Regions from separate parts of the Mesobacillus subterraneus genome, predicted to be linked through region 2. Evidence: riboswitches for the same ligand, from Rfam matches in the RefSeq annotation. Region 2 holds a riboswitch; the other holds the start of a gene.
The links. Region 2 has a riboswitch for FMN ahead of ribD (bifunctional diaminohydroxyphosphoribosylaminopyrimidine deaminase/5-amino-6-(5-phosphoribosylamino)uracil reductase RibD). Riboswitches for the same ligand answer to the same signal wherever they lie in the genome.
Positions count from the first base shown of each region.

Region 1 (12,039 bases), 760 kb from region 2:
AGTTGGTAATTTTCCCCCTTCTTTATCATCACTGTCACCAGAGGATTCAGCAGTGTTTTTGTCCCCGCTGCTTGATGGAGCAGGCCCTGCTGCCACAACATCGATTTCCTCTGTTTCAGTAATTTCTTCATAAGACGGTGCCTCTTGGTCTTCTACCTGGTCATCACCATTTCCATCGTTCCGACTTTCCACATTGATCATTTCGACTCCTGCACGTTCCAGCGACTTATTCAAAGGCATCTTTGTGCCATCCAAATACGAGATAATACTGAAAAAAGAGATAGGCAGCAGAATGAAAAACAGAGCCATCAGCCTAATGACAGGGTATTTTACTTTGACTTTCGTTTTTTTCTGTTTTTGTCTGTGCATTTCACTTCTTGGTGGAAGGGATTCCTTTTTTTCAGCAGAATGCTCTGATTTACGTTCCACCCTTTTTCTCAGTCGCTCTGCCTGGTCCCTGATAGGTTTTTCCTTATTCACTGTCTGTACCCCCAGTTGTTGCTTGAGTCCTGAATTTAATGATCAATCCTAAAATGAAATCAATGATAAAATGCATCACGATCGTAACCACTAGATTATTTGTCATCATATAAATATAGCCAATCAAGAAACTCAATAAAATAATGTTAGTAAATAAAAACCAATTAAACAGATAGCGGTAATGAACGACTGCGAAAATCAAGCTTGAGATGATTAACCCTGTGTTCGTCTGAATGACTCCCCTAAAAAGGATTTCCTCACTGATTGCTACCATCGCCGCAATAAGCATGATTTGGAATACACTTCTATTTCTAAATATTCTTTCGTTCAATCCGCCATCGTCGTAGTACGACTTTGGCAGATATTTCATAAGGGTGAAGTCCAGAGCCACGACTGCCAGACCAGCAACCAACCCGATCGATAAAATGTTCCAATCGGCCCAAATAAACAATTCTTTGAATTCGGTCAAGCCGTCAAACAATATCATACCTAATATAGTTGAAATCGTTAATAGTAAAATTTGCGTAGCAACCAAGTGGAAAAGCAGTTCTTTTTCTGTAAGTCCTGCCACTGTATCCCTATATTCATCTTTCATTATATCCGCTCTCTCATCAATAGGATTGAAGCCAATTCCTGCTTCCAGTCCATCGCAGCGAGCGATTGTTCACTGGATGGGTCAGTTTCTTTAAAATAATCCAGTTCTATTCCACAACTGATGCAGCAATTCTGTGGTCGTTCCTGGACTTCTTCACCGAACATTTCCAAAATCACTTTCCTCTTACATTCCTTTGTATTAATCCAACCCAGCATCTTCTTAATTTTTGTGTTTTTTACCTCCAAGCGGTTTTCGATCAAGCGGAGGAGGCTCTGTTTATCCATCATATAATCTAGCTCTTCAATATTAGACAGATAATCTTCGACAATCCTCCATTGAATTTCGGTGAAGCCTCCTATCATTGACAGCTCTTCGGCGCGGCCAGGCAAGATCTTTATAAAGGAAACGGTTATCGATTAAAAACACAAACAGTCTTTCAATCTGATATTGGTCAGGGAGCTCACCTTCAGCTAGCTGATAGGCCAGTTGTTCATCTCCCGGCGAATAAATAAGGATGGCTATAGAATCGTGGTCATCTCTTGCTGCTCTTCCTATTTCCTGAAGGTAGGATTCTATTTGCATAGGCATGTGGAAATGGATCACATATCGGACATTTTCTTTATTAATTCCCATCCCAAAAGCGCTGGTAGCACATACAACGTCAAGTTGACCATTGATGAATTGCTGCTGTATGAGGACGCGGCTTTCAGAATCCAGTCCCCCATGATAGGCCATTGCTTTCTTGATCCCTTTTTCTCTCATATGAACTGCCGTTTGCTCAGCGACTTTCTTGCTGGAAAAATAGATGATCCCAGGACCCTTTAAATATTTCACCAGCTCAACTGTCCGGTCCAGCTTATCCTGAAAGGTAGATGCAAACTCCAAAGCTAGTGAAATAGCAGGGCGGTCTACAGAATAGACAACCTCATTCCAATCTCCTAAATGAAGCTTATCAGCAATATCCTTTCGAACTTCCTCTGAGGCTGTAGCTGTTAACGCAAGCGTCCATGGCTGTCCAAGCTTCTCTCTGAATTCACCAAGCTTTAGGTAGTCGGGACTAAAATCGTATCCCCACTGAGAGATACAGTGTGCCTCATCGACTACAAACAGGGATACAGCCAATTTCCTGATCCGATTCAACACAGATTCAATCCCCAGCATTTCTGGAGATATAAAAATAAACTGAAACCTTTCGAGTTCTTCCAGGGTCTTGGCTTTTTGCTGAGGTGACAAAAAGGAATTCAAGGCAATAACCCTCTTTTCCCCCATTGCCATCATTTGCTCCACCTGATCCTGCATTAGAGAGAGCAGCGGTGAAACAATCAAGACTGGCCCGTCAACTATATAGCCGGGAAGTTGATAGCAGAGCGATTTTCCTGTTCCGGTTGGCAACATAGAGATCGTATGTCTTCCTTTTAAAACGGATTCAACCGTTTCTTCCTGCCCTGGACGGAAATCCTCGAACTTAAAATACTTTTTTAAAAATCTTCTTAACTCCATTCCACATCACCATATTTGGCCAGAACTAGCCTGATTTCAAAATAAGAAGCATCAGCCACATGTTCCTTTATTTGCTTTAACTTTTTGGCAGAATTTCGCTGTGCCGTTTGAAGAATGCTTTCCCTTTTATCAAGAGGAACATAGTCATCTATATTGAATCCCTTGATAGAAAGAGCAATTTCCACGACATGATCTTCGATTGTGCTTTGTTTTAAGTTACGGACAGCCGCTATCTCTTCCAGGGCATAACCCTTTAGCATTAACTTATATGTCTTATCTGTCGAAATCGTCAAAGGAACGTTACGCTCTGGCTTCTTGATCAACCCATTTAGTAATGGGTAAGCATTTGAATTCTCCAGGACCTTATCAAACATAGCATGCAAGCAGTTGAGGAATTCGAAGTGATAGTGAGCCGGTTCCAGCCCGATCCATTCAGCAGCCTGCAAAGTCGTCAATCCAATTTTCCTGTAACCTGTCAATCTTAAAACAACCAGTTCAGGTTTCACATTTGGATTATCCAGTGCAGAGATAAGTTCAACATACAGCCTTTCTGCCAGCTTATATCGATCTTCATTCTGTTGCTTAATGTATTGTTTTACCCAGGTAAGAGTATCTCGCTTGTTCCTGACTGGTATAAAGGAGCGTTCATGGTTAATTAAATTCGAACTAACCTGGATGAGAAGCGTCAACCTTTCCCAAAAGGTACCCGTCACCTGGTGGTATTTCCAACCATTAAGATAATCAGGAAGTTTGTATTCAGATAATTGTTGATCCAGGACTGCTTCGCCCTTTCCTGTTAAAATTACCTTTGAATCTGCTATCTCCTCCACCAGCCCTCGATGCAGTAACCGGCTAATCATTTTTTCGAGCCCTTCTCTTGTAACTGAGGGATATGTATGAAAATATGCGGTGATTTTATATAAATGAGCGTCCTGAATTGTCTGAGAGGAACGCTTTCCCTGTAAAAGATGAAATAACGAATAGATGGTTCTTTCGCCATTGATGCGTTTCAATATTGACAAAACAACTGTCTCCAAATACGTTATCCCCATAACATCACCTTTGAATGAAATATTAAGCAATGGGCACGATAATATTCAGCCCCCACTATAGCAGAAAAATAATATACCATTATTTTAACATGAAAATATCTAGTGAAATGTTTTATTTTCAATGAAAAAACCATTCAATGCCTTGTGTGATAAGCATTCTCAATGCTTTTTTTATTGAAATGTTGGCGATACAGTTTTACAATAGATATGAGGAATACGTTTTCACTACTTTGTGAAAACAGCATATTATTGTTAAACACTTGGGAGGAATTATATCATGGCTAAGTACACAATTGTTGACAAAGAAACTTGTATTGCATGCGGAGCTTGCGGTGCTGCTGCTCCAGATATCTACGATTACGATGATGAAGGCATCGCATTCGTAACACTTGATGAAAATGAAGGGATTGTTGAAATTCCTGATGTATTACTTGACGACATGATGGATGCATTCGAAGGCTGCCCAACTGACTCAATCAAAGTTGCAGAAGAGCCATTTAATGGAGATGCTACTAAGTTCGAATAAAGAAATACATAATTCCCGCTTATAAGCGGGAATTTTTTTATGTTAAAAATTTTCGATATATTTGCTTTTAGTAAAGATTGCGGTAAAAATCCTAAAGCCGATTTTAACGTTTTATCTGTCATGCATCACCACATTTGAACAGCTGTCATGCATCACCACATTTGAACAGAATCTTTAGCTTCCTAAAAATTTAAAAGCAACGGTGCAGGCCGTTGCTTTTTTAAGACTCACATGAGTTTATGCACTTTTAAATGTCTGCTGTCTCTCGATCCATGTTTTCATCCTTGTGAAAATCAGCATGAATATGACAGACATCAGTATACCTTTGACGAAATTGAACGGCAGAATCCCGGCAACAATCATCGCACGCGCTTCCGGTCCAGACATTGCTGGCATGTTTAAGAACAATGTGTAGGCAGGAAGGAAAACGTAGTAGTTAAGGACACTCATCAGGATTGCCATACTTGCTGTCCCAGCTACTAAGGCAAACGTCATTCCCCTATTGGATTTCATCCGTTGATAAATATAGTAAGTTGGCAGAATAAATAAAACTCCTGCAACAAAGTTGGCAGCATGGCCTACTGGAACACCAGTATCACTGCCAGTCATGAAATAATCAAGCGTATTCTTCAAGAATTCTACTAAAATACCTGCTACCGGTCCAAAAATCAACGCAGCAATCAATGCAGGAAGATCACTGAAATCGACCATTAAAAATTTTGGAAACGGTGGCAGCGGAAAGTTCAGCAGCATCAATACATAAGAGATACTGCTCAGCATACCAATTGATACCATGGCTTTGACACTAAATTTTTTCATTTTCCTCTCTCCTTATAGAGATCCATCTCACATAAAGAAGAAAGGTTCAGCAATCACATACCATTAACAAATAAAACCCTCAAGATGTGAGCTTGAGGGAGTTTTGTGAAAGGCATGCTTAATAAACGTTCAAAACCTGCATTTTTTGAACGTCTGCAGAACCTCCATCTTCTCCCATCCAGACTATACTGTCGGCTTTGGAATCGCACCAAATCCTGCCCATACAGGCTCGCGGGCTTAGAGAATCAATCTCATTACCGCCGATCGGGAATTTCACCCTGCCCCGAAGATAGACCATATTTAATTTAACAAGTTCATTATACTGAAAAAAAGATCATTTGTGAAGATGTCTGCTTGTGACGATTTTTTGACTGTCCCATGTAAAATGAGACATGGCATGGAATGACCCACACAAATGCTAAAAAACTCCTGATAAATTCGGATTAACAGAATATATTTAGAATAAATCCGATAATTTTGACAGCGCTTGCATAGTATTTATGAACAATCTCGCAGTTTGACAAAAGAATATTCGTTTTGTAAAATAATCAGAAAATTAACACTTTGTTTTCAATAAAAGGAGTGGGTAAAAGATGTTTCACGTTCTAGCTGCAGATTCTATTAAAGAAGAAGGATTAAGGCCCCTTTTAGAACACAAGGGAATCCAGGTACATATCGGAAGTGTAGACTCAGGAACAATCGATTTACAAAAGATTGACGCCCTTCTCGTCAGGAGCGCAACAAAAGTCACCCAGGAACTGCTCGATCGAATGCCCTCACTAAAAATCGTCGGCCGTGCAGGTGTCGGTGTAGATAATATTGATATCGCCGAGGCGACAAAAAGAGGAATTATCATCGTGAATGCTCCAGATGGGAATACGATTTCTACCGCAGAACATACTTTTGCGATGATGTCAGCTTTAATGAGAAACATTCCGCAGGCACACTCTACTGTAAAAAAAGGAGAATGGAAGAGAAATAAATTCATTGGGAATGAACTTTACGGAAAAATATTAGGAATAATTGGTTTAGGAAGGATTGGTTCTGAGCTTGCAAAAAGAGCCAAGGCTTTTGGGATGTCAGTAAAGGTATACGACCCGTTCCTGACAAAGGAGCGTGCAGCCGTTTTAGGCGTTCAATTATCGACGTTCGATGAGGTTCTCGCCGAAACAGATATCATATCGGTCCACACGCCTTTAACGAAGGAAACGAAAGGCCTTCTTAACGAAAAGACTTTGAGCCAAACCAAAAAAGGGGTCTATCTCCTGAATTGTGCAAGAGGAGGCATAATTGACGAGATGGCTCTCGCCCATTATATTGAGAACGGTCATATTGCTGGTGCTGCACTGGATGTATTTGAAGTTGAACCCCCCAGAGAATCACCCTTTACTTAAGTTTGATTCAGTTATTGCCACCCCACACCTAGGAGCCTCTACAAAAGAAGCGCAGTTGAATGTTGCCACTCAGGTCGCAAGTGAAATCAGAACATTTTTTGAAAATAACCCTGTTGCCAATTCAATTAATCTTCCGGCCATGTCCAAAGAAATTTACCAAAAAATCCAACCTTATCACCAGCTAGCAAAAGAAATGGGAAAAATCGTTTCAGAATGCCATAACAAAGGAATCAGCGAGCTTACAGCTACTTATTCAGGCACTGCGGCAGAACTCGAAACCTCTTTTTTAACAAAGGCCTTGCTTGCAGGATTTTTTGAAAACCGCATTGATATGAAAGTAAATGAAGTAAATGCTATCCACATTGCCAAAGAACGCGGCATCATGGTTGGTGAAAAAGTGACCGGAAACTCCTATGGTTACGCAAATACGATAACAGTAACCGCAAGTGGGGATGGTGAATCTTTTACGGTGAGAGGAACTTACATTGACCATTACGGACCAAGGATTGTCAGCCTCGATGGCTTTAACATCGATTTTCATCCATCAGGAAACCTTTTGTATATCCAGCATATGGACCGCCCAGGTGTTATCGGGCATGTAGGAAAAGTCCTTGGTGATCATGGCGTGAACATTGCGACCATGCAGGTAGGCAGAAAAGAAGCAGGCGGCGAAGCAATCATGGTCCTGTCGTTTGATAAGCCCCTTTCAACAGAAATGATCGGCAAGCTTGAGTCGCTTCAGGACATTGTCACAATCAATAGTATCGTTCTATAAACACCGCGAACAGGCCTCCAATTAGCGAGGCCTGTGTTTTTTTGGGGGCGTTCTGCATCATAAGAAAATTAGCTGCGTTATCCCAAAGGATAGGATTTTCGCTCACCTTTGGAAAAGGTCACGATTTCCTCATAGCCAACTTCCCGAGCTAGCTCAAGAGCCTGATCGAAATCAGCACCGACATGCTCAGGTACATGGGCATCAGATGACAAGACGATTGGTATTTTCTTATCAAAGCACATCTGCAATAATTTTTTGTCTGGATACAAAGTCTGAGTAGGCTTCCGCAGTCCGGCTGTGCTAATTTCCACACATGTCTTGGACTGTGCCAATGCTGAGGTCGCACGGTCATACTGTTCCATGAGGAAGTTTTCATCTTCAGGCACATACTTAAAAATTTTTACCAGATCAATATGACCAATGATATCAAAAAGATTGGATTGAGCCAGCGTTACCACCTGATCAAAATAACTTCTGTAAACTTCATAAACATCTCTTTTGTCCCATTCTTCGCGAAACTCTGCAAGGTCTATCCCAAAATCATCAATCCAATGAATTGATCCGATTACATAATCGAAGTTATAGCTTTTGATAAACTGTTCCATCTCCTTATGCTTTCCAGGGGTATAGTCCATCTCGATGGACATTTTAACGTCAATTTCGTTTCTCCAGGCTTTCTCAAAAAGATGGACATAATCTGCCATATCATAAAATCTGCGTTCATCCACCCAGCTGTTGCGTAAAATATTCGCAGTCTGATAAAAGTGATATGCATGCTCAGAAATCCCGAAATGCTGGATTCCTTTTTGAGCCGCCGTATCAGTAAACTGCTTTAAATAGTCCAGCGTCAATGTGCCTCTTTCCAAATGGTTGTGGTAATCCGTCAGCATAGTCCCCATCCCCTTTGTGACCGTTTTACCTATTATACTTTCAGATTATAACCGGTACAAGGATAGATTATCGGGTAATTAATATTTGCTGAGGCTGTATCGTGTCAGATGTCAGATTGTTCAATGCTTTTAATTTTCCCACAGATGTATTTGTCTTTCTTGCGATCGAATGGAGTGTATCTCCTGAAGAAACGACATAACTCTTTCCAGCTGACTTCTCAATTATCAATATATCACCTTGAGTGATAATGCTATTATTTATATTATTTGTTTGCTTAATCGCTTCTACCGAAGTATTATAGTGATCCGCTATTGACCATAGCGTGTCTCCTCTCTGTACAGTATGCTTTAGCTGTCTTTCAACTGATTGAGGTACACTAGCCACTGGATTCTGTCCATTAATTTCTACACCTTCACCAATTAGGTTCTCGCCTTGACTTCCATTGGTGGTATCATCTGTCAGACGCAGCTTCGCGATTGTTTCCAGCGTCACTTGATTACTTTTTTGCTCCATCGCTACTATAGGTTGTCCTACAGTTGCTTCTCCCAAAGCCAGCACGGGATCTACGGCATTTCCCTTATCATATGTCCATTTTTCTTCATGGATTTCAAAATGGAGATGAACTCCAGAAGAATCCCCTGTATTTCCCATCAGGCCGATAATATCACCTTGCTGAACGGCCTGCCCTTTTTTTGACATTTCTTTTGTTCAAATGAGCATATACAGTTTCAAGGTTGTTATCATGCTTGATGAACACAACATGTCCATAAGAGCCTGAATAATAAGACTTTGTTACTACTCCTTTATCAACACTATGTATAGGTGTTTTGAATTCACCGGCAATGTCAATTCCCTTGTGGTGGCCATGACGTGTTCCATATAAATCCGTAATGACCCCTTCAGCTGGCCAAACCCAATCTGAAGTCAATTCCTTTATATTGAGCATTTCTGCCTGTGAGTGCTTTCCGCCAAGAAATAACAAGCTGATACAGAGTGCCATGATCCCGGCTATGAGTAAACGCTTTATGTAATCCTGCATTTTTTTCCTCCTTAACTTTTTACTCCCTTTCCATCCCTATGACAGCCTGTACGATATTAGAACTGTTCAGGCAGGAAAAGCAGCAGCTAAAAAAGCACATTCGTTATAATTGGTGGTAAACTGCTTTTTTATGCAAAAGAAGGAAAATTTGTTTTACAATAGGGATTTCAGTTATATCAAATCCACAAAAAAAAGAAAGACCTAGTAGCCTTTCTTTATTAATCAATATTTTTTTTGTTTGGAGCGAGTGGCAGGGGAAGAACTACGTTCAGATTAAAAGGTCCAAGCTGGTCGATGTTCGCATTTGTGAACCTGACTCCAGAGTAATCAAACTCCCTCGCTGTCATTAAGACTGCCTCAAGATTTGGCAGGAAACTATCGTCCAGGGTTGTATTTTTATCTAAGGTAATCTCTAATATACCATCTGCAGTTGTATTGGTTTGTGCCAAGCTGAAATCTTCCGGAAGTGATGCTGAGAGGTATCCTATTTCATCACCTTTCCACATCTGCGCGAAGGCAGCTCCTATTGTTTCATGCTGTTCTTTTGTCGGCACTAGGTACGGATTTGGCATACCTTCCACTGTCAAAAATAAGTATCCCCTTCTATTTTTTGATTCTGTGTTGAGTGGGAGTTCTTTCATTTGGCCATAGTTGCTTAATTCGATCCCTGGTTTGCCCTCTGTTGTGAGAACCATTTTATCTATACCTGCTCCAGAGAAATTTTGCGTCATCGATTCGACAAACATGATATTCGCTGCACTTCCATCACGATAAGGGTGATCTTGTTTCACATCCATGGTCAAAGTCTTCGTGGCTTCATCAAAGTTCCAGGTTGCATCCATAGGATAATAATCGGTCAATCCCCATTCCTTCTCCTTTAGCTTGGGCATCGTTTCGGTATAACTCTCTATCAGGGACTTGCCTTCTTCTTTCGGTGTTGTGACGGTAACCGGAACGATCGCCATAGCCTGGTCATCAGGAATTGCATAAGTGAAGGTTTCTGAAGTCTCAATGTCTACCTCTTCTGGATATAAAGAAATCAGGCCGTCATATGAATTTGCCTTATCCATTGCTGAGAACTCTTTGCTCTTTTTCTCAACATCACCATCGGCTGCATCCATCATGAGAGTGCTCTCCTCCTGGCTAGCACTTTCATTTGCTGTATCATCCCTGACAGCTGTATCCATCTCCATGGACGATTTGGCATCAGAAGCAGAATTGCTTTCCATGCTCTTATCGGCGGAGTGGTTCACACCCATCAATCCCGGTGAAAGGATGAACGCGAGGAATAGTACAGCTGCCAGTGCCGCACCCGGAATGACCCATGTCGGCATTTTTTTCCTTTTTTCAACACGATGGGCGATATTCTGATAAATGTCACGAGAGTCGCGATGATCTTTAACCTTAGGCATTTGGCCGAGGATGTCTTCTAGCTGCTTATCGCTTAGCTGTGACTTTTTCACTAGTCATCCCTTCCTTTTCAATCATTTCTTCCATCAGCTTTTTCAATGTCTTCAGAGCACGGTGCTGAGTCGTCTTTACCTTACTTTCCGTCCATGATAAAGCTTCTGCTGTTTCGCTGATAGTTAATTCATGTATATAGCGCATGATGATGACCATTCGCTGGTCAACCGTGCATTGGTCAAGGCATTTGTATATCACTTGAATCTCTTCACTTTGAAGTGCCATCTCTTCAGGAAGAGGCTGATCGTCCCTAACCTGCCGTGCAGACATATCAAAGGACTCAAGCAATCGCTGCTTCCAGCCCTTCTGTTTGCGGAAATGATCAATGGCGACATTTTTGGCAATCGAGAACAGCCATGTCTTTTCACTGCTCTTTCCCTCAAACCGGTCGTATGCCTTCAAAACACGAATGTATACTTCCTGTACAAGGTCTTCAGCAAGCTCCCTGCTTTTAACCATATAAAATAAAAATTGAAAAACGTCATGATGATATTTTTGATACAATTCATCAAAAACGGAGTTCATAGCTCTATTCGCCTCCGTATTCATTAGATTAGTCGTAAAGTATTAATAAAAGTTTCATATTAACTATATTATTTTTAGAATGGAAAAGAAAGGATTTTTCGGGGACAAAATATTTAATACAGATCCTTTAATTAAAAAAAATTCCCTAAACCTAACGATGGGTTTTGCTTTAAATGATATCCTCTATCAACGCTCTAATGGACCCTCTCTCTTTGTTTCCCCTCGAGTTTGTCCGATAGAAGGGTTCTAACGGACACCTTCCCCTCGTTCCTCTTGGAGTTTGTCCGATAGAAGGGCTCTAACGGACACTTTTCCCTTGTTCCCTTTGGAGTTTGTCCGATAGAAGGGTTTTAACGGACACTTTCCTCTTGATCCCCTTGGAGTTTGTCCAATAGAAGAGGTCTTACGGACATTTTACACCCATTCCCGTCTTTGTTTGTCCAATAGAAAGGGAGGCAGACTTTTCTTAGAGTTTACTACCACGGATTCATCTTGTCTTTCCTTTAGAAACACAAACAAGTCCACCCCAAAACGGCATGGACTTGAAGTTAATATTCATTGTTCCTCGTGAATCAAGAATAGTCGGCAAGTTATTCAATATTTCGAGGGATGAAAAAGGAAAATGTCGTACCTTGTCCGAGTTTGCTTTTTACAGAAATATTGCCTCGATGTGCGTCGATAATATTCTTGGCAATCGCTAGTCCAAGGCCGGTGCCAGATACACCGCGAGTCCTGGATTTATCGCCTTTATAAAACCTCTCGAACAAGAATGGCAAGTCTTCTTCAGGGATACCAGGTCCCTGGTCGCTTACTTCGAAATATAAGCCTTTTTCATCGGTTCTTCCGCTGACCACAACGGATGCCGAATCCGGTACATGCCTGATTGCATTATCGATCAGGTTAGTTAGGACCTGTTCGATGCGGTCTGGATCAAAACGGAAATCCTCTTCCTCTGCATTAACCTGGACAGATAACTCAA
Region 1 covers NZ_CP129019.1:1,233,520-1,245,558, reverse strand. The annotation lists gene LC048_RS06240 (LysM peptidoglycan-binding domain-containing protein) at 1-480, opposite strand, end outside; gene LC048_RS06235 (CPBP family intramembrane glutamic endopeptidase) at 473-1,075, opposite strand; gene LC048_RS24945 (RecQ family zinc-binding domain-containing protein) at 1,075-1,362, opposite strand; gene LC048_RS06230 (RecQ family ATP-dependent DNA helicase) at 1,382-2,575, opposite strand; gene LC048_RS06225 (YpbB family protein) at 2,566-3,597, opposite strand; gene LC048_RS06220 (ferredoxin) at 3,905-4,153, shown strand; gene LC048_RS06215 (ECF transporter S component) at 4,391-4,972, opposite strand; FMN riboswitch at 5,135-5,267, opposite strand; partial or broken gene serA (phosphoglycerate dehydrogenase) at 5,566-7,141, shown strand; gene LC048_RS06205 (histidinol-phosphatase) at 7,219-8,031, opposite strand; gene LC048_RS06200 (LysM peptidoglycan-binding domain-containing protein) at 8,099-8,731, opposite strand; gene LC048_RS06195 (M23 family metallopeptidase) at 8,697-9,071, opposite strand; gene LC048_RS06190 (hypothetical protein) at 9,290-10,534, opposite strand; gene sigX (RNA polymerase sigma factor SigX) at 10,509-11,060, opposite strand; partial or broken gene LC048_RS06180 (ATP-binding protein) at 11,651-12,039, opposite strand, start outside.
Region 1: another riboswitch for FMN. It lies ahead of LC048_RS06215 (ECF transporter S component); the one in region 2 lies ahead of ribD (bifunctional diaminohydroxyphosphoribosylaminopyrimidine deaminase/5-amino-6-(5-phosphoribosylamino)uracil reductase RibD).

Region 2 (12,039 bases):
AGGGAAGTCTTCAGCTTCAATCGCATTGAACAAATCTTCTGTATGATAGTCAGGATTTTCGCCTGCAATTTTAGCGGCTACATCTGCTGTCAGATTTTTCACGCCTTGTTCTGTCTTGAAGTGGTACTTAATCCAGACGCCATCACCCTCGGCATTTGTCCACTTGAACGTATGGCTGCCGAAACCGTGCATATGGCGAAGGGTAGCCGGGATGCCGCGGTCGGACATCAGGATCGTTACCTGGTGCAATGACTCTGGTGAAAGGGACCAGAAATCCCAAACGGCATTCGGATCCTTCAGGTGTGTCTGTGGGTTTCTCTTTTGTGTATGGATAAAATCTGGGAACTTGATCGCATCACGGATGAAGAATACCGGAGTGTTGTTTCCAACGATGTCATAGTTTCCTTCTTCCGTATAAAACTTCACTGCGAAGCCACGTGGGTCACGGACGGTATCCGCTGATCCAAGTTCACCTGCTACTGTTGAGAAGCGGATGAACAAAGGAGTCTTCTTGCCAACCTCTGATAGGAAAGCAGCTTTTGTATATTTAGACACATCATTTGTTACTTTAAAATAGCCATGTGCTCCGGCCCCTTTTGCATGCACAACACGTTCAGGCACACGCTCACGGTTAAAGTGGGCTAATTTTTCCAGCAAGTGTACGTCTTGCAGTAGAGTAGGACCTCTTTGTCCTGCAGTCATAGAGTTCTGGTTATCCCCAACCGGCGCACCCCAGCTTGTAGTTAAATGATTCTTAGGATAATTGCTCATTTTTTTAACCCGCCTTTATCATGTATTGATTTATACCTAAATGATAACACTTTTCAATTAAAAATCAATACTTAATTATAATTAATATAAATAAGTAATGAATATAAAGTTAGGTTTATCATTTGATGCATGGTCGATATATTTAGAGAGAGGGTCTAAATATCTTTAAATGTGGTCGATATATTTATTTTTTCGACAATAAAAGAAAATCCTTCGGCTAATGATATAGTTTCCAGAGATAATCCTGGGAGAAGATAGAAAAATGGTTTCATTGTTTAAAAATATAGCAGACAAACAAGTTACAAACATGTAACACAATGTAAAATATGAACCGATAACTTACAAGTCTGGTTATTGAAGGAAAGTGGGAGTCAGAGGAATTAATTTCTAGGTTTAATAAAATTCAAGCGTTTTCAGTGGATTGAAGATTTTTCTTCTGATTGGTACTTATTGGGCCGTGAATAACTATGTTACAACTGCTAGCCTTAGTAGGAGAGAAAGAGAGCAACACTACTGGGAGGTATGGAGATTGAGAAAAATGAAAAAAACATTGGCAGCGTTAACAGCGGTGGTATCTTTATCTTTATTTTCAACGGGGGCAGCTGCTGAAGCGGCAACTTACCAGGTGAAAACAGGAGATACAATGTGGGGAATCGCCAGCAAATATGGTGTACAACTGACAGAGTTGAAAAAAGCGAACAATACGACTAGCAATCTACTATATGCAGGACAAAAGTTGACCATCCCGGCAGTGGCTATATCTTCAGCAGATCAGGACTTGCTTGCAAGGCTTGTTCAAGCTGAAGCAAAAGGCGAGCCATATGCAGGGAAAGTAGCAGTAGCAACTGTTGTCTTGAATAGAGTAGCAAGCCCGAAATTCCCAAACACAGTAAAGGGTGTCGTCTATGAAAAGGCAAATGGATACTATGCATTCACACCTGTTAAAAATGGCGCGATCAATAAGCCTGCAGATGCAGAAGCAAAGAAAGCTGTAAAAGAAGCTCTAGCATTCAGAGGGCAGGGAAGCGGCTCATTGTTCTTCTTTAACCCGAAGACTGCGGTGAGCAAGTGGGTATTCTCAAGAGAAGTGACCGTGACAATCGGAAATCATAGATTTGCTAAGTAACCTTAACGAAAGGTCAACAAATTTTCATGAGCTAAGGCGGAAAAAGCCGTGCGGATTCTCAATCTGCACGGCTTTTTCTCAATTTGTTATGTGGAAATTAATCTGCATAGCACTTGAAGTGAAAAACTTGTAAAATATTCTAATAAAACTTACTATTTAATTGCAATACATAATGAATGGAGGAATGTTTTTTGATAGTTAAATCACGTGTTGAATCCCTTGAACTGCAGATTCTGAGGATGCTGAATGCCCGAATGAAATTATCTCCGAAAGAATACAGTAACTATCTCTACCTTGAAAAAGGTTATGAAGGAGAAGTGATTTTTGATCGCAGGATGGAGGAGGTTGGAAAAAGCTTCTTAGTTATGAATGATCTGCTCCTTGAACATGGAAATACCAAATTTCAAATCGATTCCCTATTCATCTCCAAGATCATCCATTTGTTTGAAATAAAGTATTTCGAAGGCGATTATTATACTGAAGGGGATAGGTGGTATACAAACAATGGAGTAGAAATCAAGAATCCACTACAACAAATGGAAAGAGCAGAGTCTCTCCTTCGAAGATTGGTACGAGACCTTGGATTCAACACTAATATTGAATCAACTCTAGTCTTTGTAAACCCGAACTTTTACCTCTATCAAACTCCGCGTAATTTACCAATTATCTTTCCTAATCAGATTCCAAGACTTCTTCATAACCTGCAAAAACAAATTACCCCAATAAAAAATACTCATACAAATCTATCAGATAGGCTGCTTTCCCTGCACTCCCAAGATTCGCCGTATAAAAGGCTCCCTGATTATAGTTTCGAGAAATTGAAGAAGGGAATAGCCTGTTCTCATTGTCATACTGTGAATACTATCGTTAACAGGAAAACATTAATATGCAATAGTTGCGGGAAACGGGAAAATATTCATGAAGCAGTATTGAGAAGTGTTAAAGAGCTCCAATTACTTTTACCGGAAGAAGAAATAACAGTCAATAAGGTTCATGAATGGTGCAATTCTATCAAAACAAAAAAGCCTATTAGAAACACGCTTTTAGAAAACTATACATTGATTGGGTCTGGCCGTTCTACTCACTATATAACTAAAAATGAATAATAAAGGATCATGACTAATAGGGTACCGTTCAATCGAAATCGTATCCTTATGAAGTCCAATTCAGTAACATAAGGGTATGGTTCAATCGAAATCGTATCCTTATGAAGTCCAATCCAGCAACATAAGGGTATGGTTCAATCGAAATCGTATCCTTATGAAGTCCAATCCAGCAACATAAGGGTATGGTTCAGTCGAAATCGTATCCTTATGAAGCTCAATTCAGTAACATAAGGGTATGGTTCAATCGAAATCGTATCCTTATGAAGTCCAATCCAGCAACATAAGGGTATGGTTCAACCCAAATCGTATCCTTATGAAGCCCAATTCAGCAATATAAGGGTACCGTTCAACCCAAATCGTATCCTTATGAAGTCCAATCCAGCAACATAAGGGTATGGTTCAATCGAAATCGTATCCTTATGAAGTCCAATCCAGCAACATAAGGGTATGGTTCAATCGAAATCGTATCCTTATGAAGTCCAATCCAGCAACATAAGGGTATGGTTCAACCCCAATCGTATCCTTATGAAGCCCAATCCAGCAACATAAGGGTATGGTTCAACCCAAATCGTATCCTTATGAAGTCCAATCCAGCAACATAAGGGTACCGTTCAGTCGAAATCGTATCCTTATGAAGTCCAATTCAGTAACATAAGGGTATGGTTCAATCGAAATCGTATCCTTATGAAGTCCAATCCAGCAACATAAGGGTATGGTTCAACCCCAATCGTATCCTTATGAAGCTCAATTCAGTAACATAAGGGTATGGTTCAATCGAAATCGTATCCTTATGAAGTCCAATCCAGCAACATAAGGGTATGGTTCAATCCAAATCGTATCCTTATGAAGCCCAATTCAACAACATAAGGGTACCGTTCAACCCAAATCAGATTCTTTTGAAGTCCAATCCAACTCCATAAGAGCATCGTAATTTTTATAAGGGTATTTATCTCGCAAGTATCCTAACAATTCTATCCTCCACCTTCCTGCCTTCTCGATCATCAAGGAGGTTATTCAACAAAACGGAAAAAATAAGGTTTTCTCCGCTGCTTGTTTTTACATATCCGGCTAGCGTACTCACGCCGGTCAGTGTCCCTGTTTTAGCGGATAAACGATGCTTCAGGTCCTCTTCTTTCAGCCTGTTTCGCAATGTCCCGCCTATCATCCTGTCCTTTTCACCTGCAACGGGAAGTGAACGCTTGAAAGCAGGAAACCATTTCTCGCTTTGGGCAAGAAACAGCAGTTTTGTGATTTCGTTTGCTGGTACGAGATTGGCATGCGAGATTCCGGATCCGTCCCGCAACACAAGACGGTTCGTATCAATCCCAATGCTGCCAAGCTCTGCACCCATGACTTCAAGGCCGTCATCCCAGCTTCCCTTCCCATGAATGACCTTTCCCATTTCCTTTACTAGTACTTCGGCGTGCCCATTATTGCTTAGCTTCATGAATGGAATCATCAAATCAGCAAGAGGCATTGATTTATGAGAAATTAAATTGGTCATTGTGCCGGTGGCAGCTCCCGTTTTAATTTTCCCAACTACTTTTATCCCATGTTCTTCTAGAGACTTTTTAAAAAGACTTCCTGCAAACAAGGAAGGCTCCCAGACGGCAACCCATTCTCTTGCGTTATGAGCGTTGACCGGAATCGTTCCGCTCACCAAAATGCTGTTCGACCCATGCTCACGTTCGATTATTAGGTCATGTTCTCCCTCAGAATCTACTGTTTTTGTTTCATTGATAATATTTACATAATCGGTTTCGGGCTCTAGTGAAATGTTTGCTGCTTTTCCTATTTTGCCTGGTAAAATATTGACAATGACAGTGCCGGCATCAAAATCCTGATTTGGTGAAGCAGTCAGAGCGGAAACCTGGGCTCCGAAATATTGATGCTCATCATTCCAGGTTAGGTCCTCTGAATAACGGACATTATCATACCATCTGTCATCAGTTACTATAGCGCCGGTAATTTTCTTGATTCCTTTACTCTTCAGTTTTTTTGCCATTTCATCGAAGTCTGCCGGAAGCAGGGTTGGATCGCCCATTCCTTTTAGAAAAAGGTCACCTGCAAGCGTACCGCCGTCGATTTTTCCATCCGACCAAACTTCAGTTGTAAAACGGTATTCATCTCCTAAAACGGAAAGCGCGGCTGCTGCTGTGAACAATTTCAGCACGGAGGCTGGCTGCAGCCTTGTATCCCCAATATGCTCGTACAAAAGCACTCCATCTTCCGCAGACCTGATGCTGATACCAGCCAAAGCCCCATCAAGAACTGGTTCGCTTGTTAAAATGTTGCTGATTTTTTCCGCTAGGTCCCCGCCAGGCTCCACGGCACTGGCTGGCGGTTCTTCAGTATGAAAAAACGGAATGATGGCTAACATGATAACTAATGAGAATATGGTGATTGCTGTAGTTTTTTGTTTCATCTTTTGGTTCATCCCTTTCACATCTCAACTGAATTCGACAGGAAATTTCCCAATAACCAACTAGTAGAGTCTATGATAAAGTTTTAATTAATATAAGGTTCAGGAGGGAAAAAAATGTACCGATACTTTTGGAATACCTTACTCATTCTAGCCATCGGAGCAGGATTTTACTTCTATGCCCATCTGATTTTTTCAAAGGTGTCAGACCCTCTGTACGGAACACTGGCGCTTCTGGCAGGCAGCCTCTTTACTGCTGGAATTTCAAGAGAGCTTCTGTTACTCTCGCAAACTAGGAGAGAGAATAGTCAAATCTAGAATGTACTACACCCTGATTCATGGGGTGTATTTTTGTTTTTTAAGAATAAATAGGTTTTATGATAGGTACTATCAGGGGGTATGATAAAATAAGCTTAAAAGATAAAGGGGGGTTTTTAGATGGACATATTAGAGCCCGAAGTGAACCCAACTGAATGTGGTGACAGCTGTTGCTCATCAGAAAGGAAAAGCCATCACTCTGAAAAAACGAAAAAGAATCTCGTGACGAGATTGAACCGGATAGAAGGACAGATTCGCGGCATTAAAGGCCTGATTGAGAGAGATACGTACTGTGACGATGTAATCACACAAATTTCAGCGACGCAGGCTGCTTTGAACAGCGTAGCCAAACTCCTCCTCGAAGGCCATATGAAATCTTGCATCGTCGAACGAATTCAGGAAGGCGACAATGAGGTAGTTGATGAACTTTTGACTACGATTGAGAAGTTGATGAAAAAATAAAAAGCTTTTTTGTTTTTCATTTAACATAATGTTCTGTATAATGTCACTAACTTAATATATTCCTTCGGGGTCGGGTGAAATTCCCAACCGGCGGTGATGAAGCGATGCTTCTTAGTCCGTGACCCGGTTAACATTTGTTAAACGGTGGATCTGGTGAAACTCCCAGGGCCGACAGTTAAAGTCTGGATGGGAGAAGGAAAAAACGAGGATTAAAAGATCGGGATCAGTATGCCCTTTTTTAACCCTCTAGTTTGACATTGCCTTTTTTAGGACCCCGAAGCCATTTTGTTTCGGGGTCTTTTTGTTGTGAAATTACCCTATTGAAAGGAGGGACCAAGATGAACGACCGGGATTATATGGCATTGGCCATCAATCTCGCCAGTGCGACCGAAGGCCAGACATCACCGAACCCCCAGGTTGGTGCTGTCCTTGTAAAAGAAGGTCAGATTATTGGAATGGGTGCCCATTTGAAGGCGGGTGAGCCGCACGCTGAAGTACACGCGATCTCCATGGCTGGTGAGAATGCTGAAGGCGCCACATTGTACGTGAGCTTAGAGCCGTGCAGTCATTTCGGAAAGACGCCGCCATGCTCGAATCTGGTGATAGAATCTGGAATCAAGAAAGTGTTTGTCGCCATGGTCGATCCGAATCCGCTTGTTGGCGGAGAAGGAGTGAAAAAGATGCTTGCAGCAGGCTTAGATGTCCAAGTTGGGTTAATGGAGGAAGAAGCAAAAGCGCTGAACAAAGTATTTTTTCATTACATAAGCACAGGTTTGCCCTATGTTACCTTGAAGTCAGCCACCACCCTTGATGGGAAAATCGCTACTGTGACAGGAGAGAGCCAGTGGATTACAGGAGAAGAGGCAAGGAAGGATGTCCATCAGTTTCGACATACACATGACGCGATACTGGTTGGCGTCAACACCGTCATCAACGACAATCCTAGCCTGACGACAAGGCTTGAAGCTGGCGGGAAAAATCCGGTGAGGGTCGTTCTGGACAGCACACTTCGCACCCCTCTGGATTCAAGAATCATAAATGACAGGGCTGCACGAACCATTATCGTGACCGGAGCACGGGCAGAGCCTGAAGGGATAAAGCAATTTACTGAGCTTGGCATTGAGATTATCAAGCTGGAAACTGAAAAAGTTGGAATTCCTGACATGCTGAAAAAACTTGGAGACTGGGGCATTACTTCTGTCTACGTAGAAGGCGGAGCCGAGGTCCATGGCAGCTTTTTAAAGGAGAAAGCCTTTCAGCAAGTTATCACATATATCGCTCCAAAGCTGCTCGGCGGGAAGCGTGCTCCCACTGCTTACGGAGGCGAAGGCATTGCCCGGCTTGAGGATACAGTTCATTTAGAAATTAAAGAGGTAAAACAAATTGACCAGGATATCCGGATCATTGCCGAGCCGTTATAGAAGGAGGTTATTATGTTTACGGGGATTATTGAAGAAATTGGGACTGTCGCGAATATCCAGCATGGAAGGGAGTCATTTGTCCTGACGATTGACGCAAGGAAAGTCCTGACAGATGTCCGCCTTGGGGATAGCATCGCTGTTAACGGGGTGTGCCTGACCGTCACCTCCTATACAGAGAACAGATTTACAGTTGATGTCATGCCTGAAACGGTCAAAGCGTCCAGTTTAAAAGCTGTCAAAAGAGGTTCGAAGCTGAACCTGGAGAGAGCGATGGCAGCGGGCGGCCGGTTCGGCGGACATTTTGTCGCCGGCCATGTGGATGGCGTTGGAACCATTAAAGGGAAAAAGCAAATAGAGAATGCCGTTTACTATGAAATTCAAGTAGATCCCGAATTGCTGAAGTATGTCATCATGAAAGGCTCTGTCGCTGTTGACGGGACGAGCCTGACTGTTTTCGGAGTATCAGAAGACAGCTTGACTCTATCGCTCATCCCGCTCACTTTACAAGATACGGTGTTAGGTTTCAAGGATACAGGTGATATTGTCAACATTGAATGTGACATGATCGGCAAGTATGTAGGTCACTTTTTGAGTAACCAGTTTCCGGCAGCTATAAAACGAGGCAACAATATTACAGCCCAGTTCTTAGAGGATAACGGGTTTATGTGAGGGTGATGTAAATGTTTGATCCAATTGAAGAGGCTATATACGAACTTATGCAGGGGAATGTGGTCATCGTTTGTGACGATGAAGACCGGGAAAATGAAGGAGACTTCATCGCCCTCGCAGAGAAGGCGACACCGGATGTCATCAATTTTATGGCAACACATGGCCGGGGATTGATTTGCGTACCGATTGAAGAGGAATTAGCCCAGAAGCTGGACTTAATGCCGATGGTTTCCCGAAATACAGATCCACACGGCACAGCGTTTACCGTCAGCATTGATCATAAATATTCAACAACCGGGATATCCGCTTTCGAACGCTCGGCTACTGTATTAAGCATGCTGGACCCAGAATCAAAGGCCGCTGATTTTAAAAGGCCAGGCCACATCTTTCCGCTTGTTGCAAAGAAGGGCGGAGTATTAAGGAGAGCGGGCCATACTGAGGCTGCTGTGGACCTGGCTAAATTGAGCGGTGCGAAGCCTGCCGGAGTCATCTGTGAAATCATGAATGAAGATGGGACAATGGCTCGAGTTCCGGAACTCCGTAAAATTGCTGACCAATTCGATTTGAAAATGATTACGATAAAAGATCTCATTCAATATCGAAATCGCAAGGACCAGTTGATAAAAAGAGAAGTTGAAATTGATCTTCCAACTGAATTCGGTATTTTTAAAGCAGTTGGGTATTCAAATATCGTAGATGACAAAGAACATATTGCTCTTGTAAAAGGAAAAATCGATCCGGAAGAACCGGTTCTTGTAAGAGTCCACTCTGAATGCCTGACTGGCGATGTGTTCGGCTCCTTCCGTTGTGATTGCGGCCCGCAGCTTCATGCAGCATTGAGCCAGATAAACAAAGAAGGGCGCGGTGTCCTTCTGTACATGCGCCAGGAAGGAAGAGGCATCGGCCTGATGAACAAGCTTCGCGCGTATAAGCTTCAGGAAGAGGGCTATGACACCGTAGAGGCCAATGAAAAGCTTGGCTTCAGTGCAGACCTGCGAGAATACGGAATTGGCGCCCAGATTTTAAAAGACCTTGGCATCAAGCAAATGAAATTGCTGACCAATAATCCTAGGAAAATCAAAGGACTTAAGGGATATGACCTGGAAGTGGTCGACCGAGTGCCAATCCAGATGCCAACAAGGGAAGAAAATGAAAATTATTTAAAAACAAAGCACAGCAAGTTAGGACATTTACTACATTTTTAATCCAAATTAAACGGGCTAATTGGAGGAATAGAACATGAACAGAATTTTCGAAGGTAATTTAGTAGGAACAGGTCTTAAAGTTGGAATCGTAGTAGGGCGTTTCAATGAATTCATCACAAGCAAACTTCTGGGCGGCGCACAGGACGCATTGAAAAGACATGGTGTCGAAGAAGGCAATGTCGATGTAGCATGGGTACCGGGTGCCTTCGAAATCCCATTGGTTGCGCAAAAAATGGCGAAAAGCAATAAATATGACGCGGTCATCACATTAGGAACAGTCATTCGCGGTTCCACTCCACACTTCGATTATGTCTCGAATGAAACAGCAAAAGGTGTATCAGCCGCAGCGATGAATTCAGGGGTCCCTGTCATCTTCGGAGTTCTGACAACCGATACTATTGAACAGGCAATCGAACGTGCTGGCACAAAAGCCGGCAACAAAGGCTGGGACGCTGCAATGTCCGCGATTGAAATGGCTAATCTGATGAAAAATATTGAAATGTAATATTCTTACGAAGCTGCAGGCAAATTAGCCTGCAGTCATTTTTTGAGTGGGCAATCCTCCTCCGTATAGCCCCCTCGATTTCCTCTATGAAAAGGAGGACTTAGACATTCCCCTTTTAACGCAAAAATCTTCCCCGAATTTTAAAACCCTCGCCGCAGTTTGTTAATAATTTGTTCATAATTTCTGGTTAAGATGAAGACAAGTTAGAAGCGAGGAGGAAAAAACATGAATGAATTTGAACAGCGTTCCCGTTATGAAGAACAGGAGCCAATCAAAAAATCATATAGATTAAAAAGCATCATGTCGACTGTCATGGCTGGGGTAGTAGGTTCGGCGATGACACTTGCAGCTGTTAATTATACAGAAGTGAACGCAGGGAGTCAGCACCAGCCTCAAACTGAATCAGCCGCAGAAACGGATTCTAATATCATTACGACACCCACTTCAACAAAAGATTCTGGGTCGATAGCTGATATCATTGAAACTTCATCTAAATCCATTGTCGGTATCACGAATATCCAGGCGCAAAGCAATCCTTTTTCCCAAAGTCAGGGAAATGTTGAGAGTGGGTCTGGTTCCGGGGTTATTTTTAAGAAGGAAGGAAACAGTGCTTTCATCGTGACGAACAACCATGTCATTGAAGGTGCTTCAAAGGTTGAGGTCAGCTTGTACAATGGAGAGAAAGTTGATGCAGAAGTTGTCGGTGCGGACGCATTGACAGATTTAGCGGTTGTTAAAATTGATGCAGCAAAAGCAGAGGATGTCATTGAATTTGGTGATTCTTCTGAATTAAGAGCTGGTGATCAGGTGCTTGCCATCGGCAACCCGCTCGGTCTCGATTTATCGCGGACAGTGACTCAGGGAATCGTCAGTGCGATAGATCGTTCAATTTCAGTTCCAACCTCTGCCGGGGAATGGGAAATGAACGTCATTCAAACGGACGCTGCTATCAATCCAGGTAACAGCGGTGGTGCGTTAATCGATACAGATGGAAAAGTAATCGGGATCAACAGCTTGAAAATCTCGCAAAATGGCGTGGAAGGCCTGGGGTTTGCAATACCAAGCAATGAAGCTCTGCCAATCGTCAACCAGCTTATGGAAAAAGGGGAAGTAGAACGTCCGTATTTAGGTGTAAGCCTTGCCGATCTGGCGCAGATTCCAGATATGTACCTCGAAAACCTGCCAGACAGTGTTGATTCAGGAACAATGGTGACCTATGTGGACCCTGAATCAGCGGCTGCTGCAGCTGGACTTCAGAAGCAGGACGTCATCATTGGAATCAATGATGAAAAAGTGGAGAATGCAAGCGAGCTAAGAAGATACATGTATACGAAACTTCAAACGGGCGATAATGTCGAATTGAAAATATACCGTGACGGCAAACAGCAAACCTTAAAAGTAGCAATTTCCGCTGCTAGTCCAGAATAATGGAGGGAAATGATGATAGCTTTTATGAAAAATAATAAACTCTTAATGATATTTACCGCTATTTTTCTGGGAGTGCTCTTAATCTTTGCGACTGCTTTTGCCAAAACAGAAACTGCAGCGAGCATCGATGGAGAGAAAATCACGAAGGATGAATTGAACACGAAATTAACAGAAATGTATGGTGCTGAGATATTGGATTCCTTAATCACGAACAAAGTGATCGAAATGGAAGCTTCAAAGGAAAAGGTAAAGGTGACAGGTAATGAGATAGATGAAGAGCTTAAGAAGCTACAGGAATCATATGGTGGTGAAGAAGCTTTTGCTTCAGCGCTTGAACAAAATCAGGTATCCATGGAAAGAATCAGGAAGGACATCGAAATATATCTGCTCGCGGAAAAAATAATCGGACCTTCGATCGACGTGACTGAAGAGGAAATGAAGTCATATTTCGAGGAAAATAAAGATTCTTTTGACCAGAAGGAACAGGTGAAGGCGAGCCATATACTGGTAGAAGATGAGGAAACGGCCAAGAAGGTCAAGGAAGAGCTTGATAATGGAAAAGATTTCGCAGAACTTGCAAAGACCTATTCAACGGATGCTAGCAAT
Region 2 covers NZ_CP129019.1:475,863-487,901, forward strand. The annotation lists gene katA (catalase KatA) at 1-771, opposite strand, end outside; gene LC048_RS02345 (cell wall hydrolase) at 1,310-1,897, shown strand; gene LC048_RS02350 (NERD domain-containing protein) at 2,089-3,003, shown strand; gene dacB (D-alanyl-D-alanine carboxypeptidase/D-alanyl-D-alanine endopeptidase) at 3,950-5,428, opposite strand; gene LC048_RS02360 (hypothetical protein) at 5,543-5,743, shown strand; gene LC048_RS02365 (metal-sensitive transcriptional regulator) at 5,864-6,205, shown strand; FMN riboswitch at 6,262-6,407, shown strand; gene ribD (bifunctional diaminohydroxyphosphoribosylaminopyrimidine deaminase/5-amino-6-(5-phosphoribosylamino)uracil reductase RibD) at 6,544-7,626, shown strand; gene ribE (riboflavin synthase) at 7,639-8,295, shown strand; gene LC048_RS02380 (bifunctional 3,4-dihydroxy-2-butanone-4-phosphate synthase/GTP cyclohydrolase II) at 8,307-9,500, shown strand; gene ribH (6,7-dimethyl-8-ribityllumazine synthase) at 9,535-10,005, shown strand; gene LC048_RS02390 (S1C family serine protease) at 10,231-11,433, shown strand; gene LC048_RS02395 (peptidylprolyl isomerase) at 11,443-12,039, shown strand, end outside.